Regions from separate parts of the Bacillus sp. BC05(2025) genome, predicted to be linked through region 2. Evidence: a T-box and tRNA genes for the amino acid it is inferred to sense, from the RefSeq annotation. Region 2 holds a T-box; the other holds one or more tRNA genes.
What was found. A T-box is a leader RNA that pairs with one kind of tRNA and senses whether it is charged. The one in region 2 lies ahead of ileS2 (isoleucine--tRNA ligase), so its partner is inferred to be a tRNA-Ile.
Positions count from the first base shown of each region.

Region 1: it encodes a tRNA-Ile, which carries the amino acid that the T-box ahead of ileS2 (isoleucine--tRNA ligase) is inferred to sense. The anticodon was not compared.

Region 1 is NZ_JBWYRA010000003.1:133,805-140,125, reverse strand. It holds gene ACZ76X_RS11375 (MFS transporter) at 1-964, opposite strand, end outside; gene sodA (superoxide dismutase [Mn]) at 1,081-1,692, opposite strand; tRNA gene ACZ76X_RS11365 (tRNA-Ile) at 1,914-1,987, opposite strand; gene ACZ76X_RS11360 (DUF1189 domain-containing protein) at 2,230-2,994, shown strand; gene ACZ76X_RS11355 (hypothetical protein) at 3,048-3,413, shown strand; gene ispG (flavodoxin-dependent (E)-4-hydroxy-3-methylbut-2-enyl-diphosphate synthase) at 3,578-4,681, shown strand; gene ACZ76X_RS11345 (Fur family transcriptional regulator) at 4,761-5,174, opposite strand; gene ACZ76X_RS11340 (metal ABC transporter permease) at 5,188-6,021, opposite strand; gene ACZ76X_RS11335 (metal ABC transporter ATP-binding protein) at 6,021-6,321, opposite strand, start outside.
Region 2 is NZ_JBWYRA010000003.1:473,652-479,972, reverse strand. It holds gene ACZ76X_RS13290 (TraR/DksA C4-type zinc finger protein) at 1-179, opposite strand, end outside; gene ileS2 (isoleucine--tRNA ligase) at 336-3,101, opposite strand; T-box leader at 3,173-3,397, opposite strand; gene divIVA (septum site-determining protein DivIVA) at 3,449-3,955, opposite strand; gene ACZ76X_RS13275 (YlmH family RNA-binding protein) at 4,045-4,812, opposite strand; gene ACZ76X_RS13270 (YggT family protein) at 4,828-5,091, opposite strand; gene ACZ76X_RS13265 (cell division protein SepF) at 5,098-5,568, opposite strand; gene ACZ76X_RS13260 (YggS family pyridoxal phosphate-dependent enzyme) at 5,588-6,262, opposite strand; gene pgeF (peptidoglycan editing factor PgeF) at 6,259-6,321, opposite strand, start outside.

The sequences.
Region 1 (6,321 bases), 340 kb from region 2:
GTAATATGGGGTATGCAATCGCGATACACGCTGCATAAATAAGTAATTTTGTGTATGTAACGTTGAATATAACTAAAAATACGACAGCATATAAAATAATGCCTCCAAGCAAAATTGCTTTTTTCCGCCATTCCTTCTTTAACATACGAGTGACTAAATAGTAACACACAAATGATACTGCCGAATTTACTAAGCTATATTTCCCTAATGCAAGCTCGCTATCAGTTGCTAAATACACGTACACTGAAATAACAAAAATAAACGTTCCCTCTCGCAACCCTTGGAAAAAATGAGCACGTGTAATTCTTCCCCAATTTTTATCAATTTGCCGCTCTTTCAATACTTGTACAATTTCATATCGTCCTTCACATTCTCTCTTAGATACAAAAAAGCTTAAAATGACAGCAATTGCAAATAACAGTAACGAAAGAAAGAATATAACCGTATAACCACTCCACTTTTCCATACGTGAAATTGTGTATCCAGCTGCTATCGGTCCAATCATGCCAGAGAAGGATGTAAGAAGCCCAAGAAATCCGTTAAAGAAATCTCTTGTTTCTGGTTCTGTAATCTCAAATGTTAATAAGTTAAACGCGAGCCAGTAAAAACCATATCCGACTCCTAAAAGAGCCCCCATCAATAAAATATAGTGAGAAGCGCTTTTCCCCGCTACTAAAACAACGATAAAAAAAATCGCGAGCGTGCCTACACCTATTCGTAACAAGATTGAGCGATCAATACGCTTCGCTAATTTCCCACCTACAAGAAATGTGAGAGGCTGCAATACAACGCTGGCCAAATTATACAAGCCAAGATTCACATAATTTTGTGTTTGTTTCCATAAATAAATGTTAACAAACGTATTCGATAAAGAAATTGCGAGCGTGTATAAACCTCCGATAAGGAGTAATAACACTAAATCCCGATTCACTTCAACGTCACCAATTACATGTTTCCACTTCATACACAACTCTCCTTTACTTCATGTTCTAGTCTTCCAAAGACAAGCCCAATTATGTAAAAGGAAAGTACAGAAAAAAGCTAGGAGCATTCTCCTAGCTTTTTCTATCGTTATTACAATTATTTTGCTTCTTGGTAACGTTTTTCAGCAGCGTTCCAATCTACAACGTTCCAGAATGCACCGATGTAGTCTGGACGACGGTTTTGGTAATTTAAGTAGTAAGCATGCTCCCAAACATCTAAACCGATAACTGGAGTTTTACCTTCAGTTAGAGGAGAATCTTGGTTTGGTGTGCTTGTTACTTCTAACTCACCATTATTTACTACTAACCAAGCCCAACCAGAACCGAAACGAGTTGCGCCAGCTTTTGCGAATTCTTCTTTGAATGCATCGAAGCTACCGAATTTCGCTTCAATTGCAGTTGCAAGTTCGCCTACTGGTTGTCCGCCGCCGTTTGGAGATAAGATTGTCCAGAAGAATGTATGGTTAGCATGTCCGCCACCATTGTTACGTACTGCTGTACGGATTGCTTCTGGTACTTCGTTTAAGTTTGCAACTAATTCTTCTACGCTTTTGTCAGCTAATTCTGCATGACCTTCTAAAGCAGCGTTTAAGTTTGTGATGTACGTGTTATGATGTTTTGTATGATGGATGTTCATTGTTTCTTTGTCAAAGTGAGGCTCTAAAGCATCATACGCATAAGGTAAATTTGGTAATTCGTGTTTTGCCATTGTTATATTCCTCCCAGTTTATGTATTGCCACTTAAGTGACATACAACTTCATTCTACCCTAATTGCCATAGGGTGCAAACAAATAAATCACATTGTCTTGCTATCATTAAAGTAGCAAAATTCCCACTTCTTTTCAATTAAAATGCTCATATATTCCGTAAAAAAAGCTCCCTTCTACAAGGAAGCTTCCTGCTGACATAATAAACATGTGAAATGGATATGGACCCTGTAGGACTCGAACCTACGACCGGACGGTTATGAGCCGTCTGCTCTAACCAGCTGAGCTAAGGGTCCACAATTATGTATGTAACAATACATCAAATAAAGGAATTCCTATCGGATATATTCTTTAAGAAATGTAAGATAAATTTACCATATAAAAAAGAAAAGTGTCAATTGTATTTTTCTCGTTTAAAAGAAGAAAATTAATAAAAAGAAATTTAGTTATCTCCACTATATGTAAATATAATATATCTTGAGATTCCTTAGATTCCTACGTTACAATGATTTTATACATACATAAAGGAAGTGAATCTATGTCCATATTTACCCAATTAGCCAAAAGCGTATATTCGCCTAAAGATATGGCGTTATTCCGTTTTCAAAAAATCGGAAAAACAATTTTGTATATTATGCTACTTTGTCTAATCACTACTATTCCAAGAACATTCTTTTACGGTAGCTTTATCCAAGATAGTGTTACTATGGTAAATCAAGCAATTGAAAAAGATTTACCTGATTTTAAAATCGAAAATGGTGAACTAAAAGCTGATATTGAGCAACCTATTCAAAAAGAAGAGGGAGATGCCCTTTTCGTATTTGACCCAAACACAACAGATATAGAAAAATATCAGAATAAAACTGGTTTATTTATTTTAAAAGATAAAGTAGTTTCTATAGGAAATGGTCAAACACAAACATACTCCTACAATGATTTATTAGGGACATCTCTTGAGAAGAAAGATTTGCAAGATTTTATTTCTGTATTCGATAGTATTTATCCAATTTTATTAGCAGTTATTGGCGTGTTAGTATACCTATTCCAACTGTTTATTACTTTCTTAGGAATTACTTTACTTGCGTTTATCGGTTCTGCTATGAGTGGTCAACGTAAATTATCTTATAAGCAAGTATGGACGTTAACTGCTTACAGCTACACAATTCCAACAATCTTCTTTATGATTATGGATTTATTCAAAATCGTTGTACCTGGTTCAACATTCATTTATATCGCAGTTGTTTTAATTGTCCTATATTTAACAATTAAAGAAGTTCCAAAACCGAACGAAAAAAATGCCTAAATAGGCATTTTTTTTTTGGACAAGCATATATTCCTAGCAAAGGAGTGAAGAATATGAAAAGATTAGGTATATTCTTATTCGTGCTTGTTCTTGGTTATATATTTTATTACGATATAAAAATCGGCACTTTACCGATGTTAAGTTCATATAAAAAGACAAATGCGGCCGAAACGATAAAAAAAGAAAGTACAGATACGAAACAAAAGAAAGAGAACAAAGCGGAAAAAGAAACAGATGTCACTTATAAAACAATCGAAGTCAAAACAGGTGATACGGTTCTTTCCATTACAGAAGCAATTAATAAGAAGAAAATTCCTTCTATCGAAAAAGTAATTGATGATTTTAAACAATTAAATAAAAATACATCCGCTACAAAAATACAACTTGGAAAGTCTTATAAATTCCCGTTATATCAATAAGCAATCACTTAATCCTTGTCAATTACATAAAGGCGCTGATACAATAGTAAAAGTGAAACCGAGCACTTCGGTTTCTATAGCCCTGTATCACGTATACTTTCATTGATATAAGGGACTAAATAAGAAACTTCTTTTATAAGGAGAGCGATCTATTCGTGAATGAAATGACTCATCGTACAAAAACACGTCCAGTTAAAGTCGGTAATTTAACAATTGGCGGTAATAATGAATTAATTATACAAAGTATGACAACAACAAAAACACATGATGTTGAGGCAACAGTTGCTGAAATTAAACGTTTAGAAGAAGCTGGCTGTCAAGTCGTGCGTGTTGCTGTTCCAGACGAACGCGCAGCAAATGCTATTGCTGATATTAAAAAACAAATCAACATTCCACTTGTTGCTGATATTCATTTTGATTATCGCCTTGCTTTAAAAGCAATTGAAGGTGGCATTGATAAAGTACGTATCAATCCAGGTAACATTGGTCGTCGCCATAAAGTAGAAGCTGTTGTAAATGCAGCAAAAGAACGCGGTATTCCAATCCGTATCGGTGTAAACGCAGGTTCATTAGAGCGTCACATTTTAGAAAAGTACGGATACCCAACTGCAGATGGTATGGTTGAGAGCGCCCTACATCACATTAAAATTTTAGAGGACTTAGATTTCCATGATATTATCGTATCTATGAAAGCCTCTGATGTTAACTTAGCAATTGAAGCATACGAAAAAGCTGCACGTGCTTTTGATTACCCATTACATTTAGGTATTACAGAATCTGGAACGTTATTTGCTGGAACTGTAAAAAGTGCCGCTGGTCTTGGAGCAATCTTAAGTAAAGGCATCGGAAATACACTACGTATTTCATTAAGTGCTGATCCAGTTGAAGAAGTAAAAGTTGCGCGTGAACTATTAAAGTCATTCGGCCTTGCATCTAATGCAGCAACACTTATTTCTTGTCCAACTTGCGGTCGTATTGAAATTGATTTAATTAGTATCGCTAATGAAGTGGAAGAATATATCTCTACACTACAAGTACCAATTAAAGTTGCAGTACTTGGCTGCGCTGTAAATGGTCCTGGTGAAGCTCGTGAAGCTGATATCGGCATTGCCGGCGCACGTGGAGAAGGACTATTATTCCGTAAAGGGCAAGTCGTTCGTAAAGTACCAGAAGAAATAATGGTAGAAGAACTGAAAAAAGAAATCGACGTAATTGCTGCTGAAATGGCTGCTGAACGAGAAAAAGAAAAAGAAACACAAGAACAATAAAAAGAAGGTTGCCACAATATTTGTGAGCAACCTTCTTTTCTACGTAAAAAAGCTCGTCAGTTACATAACTGACGAGCTTTTACTTTGCACATTTTGGACAACGGCCGTATATTTCAAACTTATGACCAGTTACTTCATAACCGTTAAAATCTTTATTCATAAAATCCATCGGGCAAGAAGTAATCTCTTTCGTCCCTCCGCAATCTAAACAAATAAAATGATGATGATGTTCCATAATAGAACATGTAAAACGAAAATGTTTTTCACCGTTTAATTCCGTCTGTTCTAAAACACCGATTTCAGCAAACACCGTTAAGTTACGATAAATCGTGTCAAAGCTAAGACCTGGATAATCATCCTTCATATGCTCTAAAACGTCTTTCGCCGTTAAATAACGATTGTGAGCTGCAAATAACCTAAGCATCTCTTCTCTTTTCCCAGTATGTTTGTATCCTTTATCTTTCATTAGGCGTAAAGCTTCTGTTAGATTCATATCTATCCCTACTTTATGCAGTTTTTTTCTTTTTCCATAAAATCGCACCAATTAAAATAAGAACCGCTATCATAACAATTGTACCACCTGGTGCTAAATCAAGTTGATACGAAGCAAACATTCCACCAATTACTGCAATTTCACCAAATAAAATGGAGAAGAAAATTGTTTGTTTAAATCCATTCGCAATACGAATACTTGCTGCAACTGGTAACGTCATTAATGATGATACGAGAAGAACCCCTACTACACGCATTGATACCGCAATGACAAGCGCAACCAATATAATGAAAATAAAGTGAATCCACTTTGCACTCAAACCAGTTGATACAGCGTACTCCTCATCAAACGATAGTAAAAATAACTCTTTGTATAATAAAGTAATCGTTACAATAACAGCAATTGCTACAATACCAATGATTATTAAATCCGTACTTGTTACAGCACTTACACTACCAAATAAGTAACTAAATAAATCTGTGTTAAATCCATTTGCAAGTGAAATAAAAATAACGCCAATCCCCATTCCTGCTGAAAGAATAATCGGAATTGCTAATTCTTGATAATGTTTATATACAGTACGTAATTTTTCAATAAGTAACGCTCCACCAATAGAAAAAATCATTCCCATATATAACGGATTTAAAAATCCCCCTGTGAAAATTGTTTTTTCTAGTAGTAAACTTGCAGCAATACCCGATAATGTTACGTGGCTTAATGCATCTGCAATAAGCGACATACGGCGAATGACAACAAATACACCGATAAGTGGCGCAACAAGTCCTATTAAAATCCCTGCATATAAAGAGTTACGTAAAAAGTCATATTGTAAAAAATCTTGTATCATTATATCCTCCCGTGATGCTCATGCTCGTGTTCTAAACGATGAACATGATGTCCATATAAGACGGACATTTCCGCATCTTCTAACTCTCGGAACTTCTCTACATTTCCATGGAAATGTAAATGTTGGTTTAGGCATGCAACATGTGTTACTTTCTCGGTAACAGCTCCCATATCATGCGTAACGAGAATTAATGTGATTCCTAACCTCTTGTTTAAATCCTCTAATATCTCATAAAAACTTTCTACATTCTTCACATCGATTCCAACAGTAGGCTCGTCCAAAATAAGTAATTCAGGATCA
Region 2 (6,321 bases):
AAATCCTCTTTTATATCATGTAATAACAGTTTTTTCTTTATCTCTTCCTTAATTTCATATCCAAGCTCTTCGCTAAACTCTGTATCATATTTGTGCATGACCTCTTTAGCGAGCCTCTCTTGTAACTCTTTTCGCATCAATTGTAATTCTTCTTTAATTTCCATATACATTTCATTCACGTGTACATTCCTCCCAGCTGCAATGTACGATTAGTGTGTCCGAAATTTCTATGCTTACCTCACACACATTTTTCCTTCATAGGAAAGAGAGTGAAAGTTATTTCAATATATCGTCAATAAAAAAACTGACTGCACTTACGCACAGTCAGTTTTTTATTATTTTACATAGTTTTCTTTAACAACTGTTGCACAACGCTCACATAATGTTTCATGTTCAGCATCTTTACCAATTGTTTCTGAAACTACCCAACAACGTTCACATGTTTCACCAGTCGCTTGAGCAACAACAACCGCTGTATGCTCATACTTCGGTGCATCTGCTGGCGCTTCTTCCATCATGCCACCAAGTTTGTACTCAGAAACGATGAATAATTGTTTTAAGTCTTCGTTAATAGACTCTAACATAGCTTTCATTTCCGCAGTTGGATATAGCGTAATGCTTGCATTTAATGACTTACCAATTACTTTTTCATTACGAGCTACTTCTAACGCTTTTAATACGTCATCACGCAATGTCATAAATGCATCCCATTTTGTTTTTAATGCTTCTGCGTCATCTAATTGTACAGCTTCTGGCATATCAGTTAATTGTACACTTTCTTCTGTTACACCTGGAATGTATGGCCATACTTCATCAGCTGTATGCGGTAAGATTGGTGTTACAAGTTTCGTCAATGCAACAAGAACATCATATAATACAGTTTGAATTGCACGACGATCTTCATGGTTTGCACCTTCAATGTATAAAATGTCTTTTGCAAAGTCTAAATAGAATGAACTTAAATCAATTGTACAGAAGTTATGAATTGCATGATATACAGCAGCGAAGTCGTATGTCTCATATGCTTCTTTTACTTTTGTAATTAAGTCATTTAATTTCACTAACATGTAACGATCCACTTCACGAAGTTCAGCTACAGCTACTGTATTTTCACTCGGCTTAAAGTCGTCTAAGTTTCCTAATAAGAAACGGAATGTGTTACGGATTTTACGATACACTTCTGCTACTTGTTTTAAAATATCATCTGAAATACGTACGTCAGATTGATAGTCAACAGAAGATACCCATAAACGTAAAATGTCTCCACCTAATTGATCCATAATTTTCTTCGGTACGACGATGTTTCCAATCGACTTACTCATTTTACGTCCTTCACCATCTAATACGAAACCGTGGCTTAGTACGCCTTTATATGGAGCTTTACCTGTTACAGCAACTGCTGTTGATAATGAAGAGTTAAACCAACCACGATATTGGTCAGATCCTTCTAAATATAAATCAGCTGGGCGTTGTAAGTCATCGCGCTCTTCTAATACCGCTTGGTGAGAAGAACCTGAGTCGAACCATACATCCATGATGTCTGTTTCTTTACGGAATTCACCATTTGGGCTACCTGGATGTGTAAATCCTTCTGGTAATAGATCTTTCGCTTCACGCTCAAACCATACGTTAGAACCGTGTTCACGGAATAAATCTGCTACATGGTTAATTGTTTCATCCGTAATAATTGGATCACCATTCTCTGCATAGAATACAGGAATTGGCACACCCCATGCACGCTGACGAGAAATACACCAGTCACCACGGTCACGAACCATGTTATGAAGACGAGTTTCGCCCCATGCTGGTACCCATTTTGTTTCCGCAACAGCTTCTAATAACTCTTTACGGAATGCTTCAATAGATGCAAACCACTGTGCTGTTGCACGGAAAATAATTGGTTTTTTCGTTCTCCAATCATGTGGATATGAATGCGTAATGAATGTTAGTTTCAGTAATGCGCCTACTTCTTCTAATTTTTCTGTAATTGGCTTGTTAGCTTTATCATAGAATAAGCCTTCAAATCCAGGTGCTTCATTTGTTAATACACCTTTATCATCAACTGGGCAAAGTACTTCTAATCCATACTTTTTACCAACAACGAAGTCATCTTCCCCGTGTCCTGGTGCTGTATGAACACAACCTGTACCTGCATCTGTTGTTACGTGATCACCTAGCATAACTAATGAATCACGATCGTAGAATGGATGTTTTGCAACTGTATACTCAAGTTCGCTACCTTTTACCGTTTTTACAACTTCAGCATTTTCCCACTCTAACGTTTTTGCAACTGTCTCAAATAGTTCAGAAGCAATAATATATTTTTCATCATTTACTTTTACAATAGCGTATTCAAGTTCTGGGTGAACAGAAATACCTAAGTTTGCAGGTAATGTCCAAGGTGTTGTTGTCCAGATAATGTATTTCTCATCACCTTCTAATACGTTCTTTCCGTCTTTTACAGGGAATGCTACGTAAATAGATGCTGATTTTTTATCTTGGTATTCAATTTCAGCTTCTGCTAAAGCTGATTCACTCGTTGGAGACCAGTAAACTGGTTTTTGTCCTTTATAGATATAACCTTTTTTCGCCATATCACCAAACACTTTAATTTGTTGTGCTTCATAAGCTGGCTCTAAAGTAATATATGGGTTATCCCAATCAGCACGTACACCTAAACGCTTAAATTGCTCACGTTGACGTTCTACTTGTTCATATGCATACTCTGCACATAACTTACGGAACTCAGCAACTGTCATTTCTTTACGCTTTACACCTTTATTTGTTAAAGCTTGCTCAATTGGTAAACCGTGCGTATCCCAACCTGGCACATATGGTGCACAGTAACCAGTCATTGATTTATAACGAACGATAAAGTCTTTTAATACTTTATTTAACGCATGTCCCATATGAATGTCACCATTCGCATATGGAGGTCCATCATGCAGTACGAATAAAGGACGACCTTTCGTATGTTCTTGTACCTTTTCATAAATATTCATTTCAGCCCACTGTTCTTGCATTGCAGGCTCACGTTTTGGTAAATTCCCACGCATTGGGAACTCTGTTTTTGGCATTAGTAATGTATTTTTGTACTCCATGCTCAATTCCTCCTTACATGTATAAAAGAAATACTTAAAAAACGGAATAAAAAAGAGACCTTCTCATCCCAAAAAGGGACGAGAAAGTCTCCCGCGGTACCACCCTAGTAGATCCTATACATATGTATACAATCCTCTTTATATTCTTAACGCGAATATACGCCTACGCTTACTCTATTTGTTCAGCGAGGAACTCCAGGGTGATATTCCCATTATCTCCTTATCCTGAGCTTACACCATCCTCAGTTCGCTATATAAGGTATGAAAAAGGTACTTATCCCTATCTTCGTTTTTCTTAATAAATATGTTGTTTAAAATTATATGTAATAATGAGAAAAACGTCAAGCTTACACTGTTTCTTCTTTTTTCAACAGCTCGTCTACTTCGTCTTCTAACTCAATTAGTTTATCCCAATCATCGTTGTTTAACATTTCAAGCTGCGTTTCTAGTAACATACGGAAACGAGTGCGGAATACTTTCGCTTGTTTCTTAAGCTCTTCAATATCAAAAGCAACTTTTCTTGATTTTACTAACGCTTCGTTAATAATACGGTCTGCATTCTTTTCAGCTTCACGTACGATTAATTTTGCTTCTTTTTGCGCATTACGTTTTACTTCTTCTGCTGCTTCTTGTGCAACAACGATAGATTTGTTTAACGTATCTTCAATATTAGAGAAATGATCTAACTTCCCTTCTAATTGCGCAACTTTTTCTTCTAAAGCTTTTTTCTCACGAATGACTAATTCATAATCTTTGATAATTTGATCAAGAAACTCATTTACTTGATCTTCATCATAGCCACGGAATCCGCGACCAAATTCTTTGTTATGAATATCTAATGGTGTTAACGGCACAACGCCACCTCCAAGTAGTTATCTAAATTTCCTCTTTCAATTATATCTTTTCTTCGACAAAATAGGAGGATTTCCTTCTAAAAAACCAATCATTTTAGTATACCATACAAAATTCTCCATTTGTCGCGCTTTGTTCTACCTTCTACAGAAAACAATTTACTTCGTCCATACCCTCTCACTGAAAAAACATCTCCTGGATAACATTCGTATGAGGTTTGCTCCACAGTTTTCCAATTCACTTTTACTAGTCCATTTTTTATGAAAGGTTGTACTTTTTGCCTAGATATATGTAACATTTCAGCTAACATAACATCTAAACGAAGTGAAGAAACCGTTCCAGATTTCTCTCCCCACGTTTCTTGTATCTGTAGAATTTTTTCCCCTTCCACTGGTGATAAGGAGACTTTCACTTTTCCTATAGATTGTAAGTTCATCTCAATATAAGATACAACTTCTTTTGCGACTACAATTTGGGCACGATCTTCTTGAAGCAAAATATCACCACATTTTTCTCTCGTTAAACCGAGAGACATGAATGTACCTAATATTTGCCTATGTTCTAGCGTATAAAACTTGGAAGGATAGTCAATTTCCAATACTTCTACTTGAAATTCCTCTTCATTTACTACTAGATAGTCCGGATAAATGAGTGCTCTTTTGCGTTCTGCATGAGGCGTTGCACCTTCAAATTGTACAGCAACATCCCCTTGTCCTATTACCATAGTGACAATTTGTTGTTGTCTTGGATCAAGAAAGTCTGTTAACTTCACCTGATGGTACTCCGCCGCCCGCTTCCACTCTAACACCTTATCCACAAAGACCTCTTCATCGGGTCTGAAATGCTCATAGATGCTCATTCACATAACCTCTTACTATAAGAAATAGCCGAATAAAGTTACTAAACCACTTGTAGCAAGTCTCAACGCAAAAATCGCAACGAGTGGTGAGATGTCAATCATACCAAGCGGTGGAATAAATCTGCGAAATGGTTCTAAATACGGTTCACAAATACGGGCAAGAAAGTCTCCGAAGGTTGATTCCTTTGCACCTGGGAACCATGATAGGAGAATGTAAATAATAAGTGCCCACGAGTATATCTCGATAGCAGTAACTAAAATCCTTAAAACTGTATCCATGGCGTATTACCACCTCTTTATATTTGTGTCTTCTTCTTCACCGAATAACTCTGAAATTGCACCAACAATATCTACATTTTCAGGCGTACACATAAATGTTTTCGGTCCTATTTTTTGAATGTCCCCGCCTATAGCGTATACAGTACCACTTAAAAAGTCAACGATACGTACAGCCTGATCCGTAGACATTCGTTGTAAATTAATCACAACAGCTCGTCTACCTTTTAAATGGTCCGCAATCCCTTGCGCTTCCGAATATGTGCGTGGTTCTAATAAAACAACTTTTGAAGATTGCTTTGCTGTTTCAATGCTCACAACATTTTGTTTCGTTTGCGCTTTTGGAAACGTAACATCTTGTTGTTCTGGCGGATCTTGCTGCTTCTTCATGTCTGTTTGCTCCTTTTCATAACTATATTGAGCTGCTTCTTTTTCTTCAGGTGTATCAAAAAAGAAGTATTTTACTTTTGACCAACTCATAATAAGATTCTCCTTCCTTTTACGCTTTTCCTACTAAAATCGTCCCCAAACGAATATATGTAGCACCTTCTTCAATTGCAATCGTGTAATCATTAGACATTCCCATTGATAATTCTTTACATGGCGCATGTAATAATTCTAGCTCCTGCACCTCTGTTTGTAGCATACGTAACTCCTTAAAACAGCGTCTGATTTCTTCCTCTTCTTCTGTAAACGGAGCCATTGTCATTAGTCCTACCACTTCAATCTTATCCAATTCTTGCAAACTTTGAATAAAAGGAACGGTTTCTTCTATTGCCAACCCTTGCTTTGATTCTTCAGATGATGTTTTCACTTGAATAAAACATTTCACTTTCTTATTCGCACGTTTTTGAATTTCTTTTGCAAGTGAAAGACGATCTAACGAATGTAAGTAATCAATTTCATTAATGATTTCTTTTACTTTTCTCGTTTGTAATGACCCAATAAAATGCCAATTCACTTTTGAACCGAAATGTTCGTACTTCTGTAAGAAACCTTCATTTCTATTTTCACCTAAATCGATAATTCCAGCTTCAATTACTTCGTTTGTTTTTTCAATTCCTACCGTTTTTGTAACCGCAACGAGTTTAATATCTTGCAAAGAACGTCCTGCTCGTGCACAAGATTGTTTAATTGCTTCGTTTACAGTTGTTAAATTTTTTTGTACTGTCACTTGCTTTCTTCCTCCTTAAAACCTATGAAACTCAACATTCTCCCTGTCTTACCTTGATC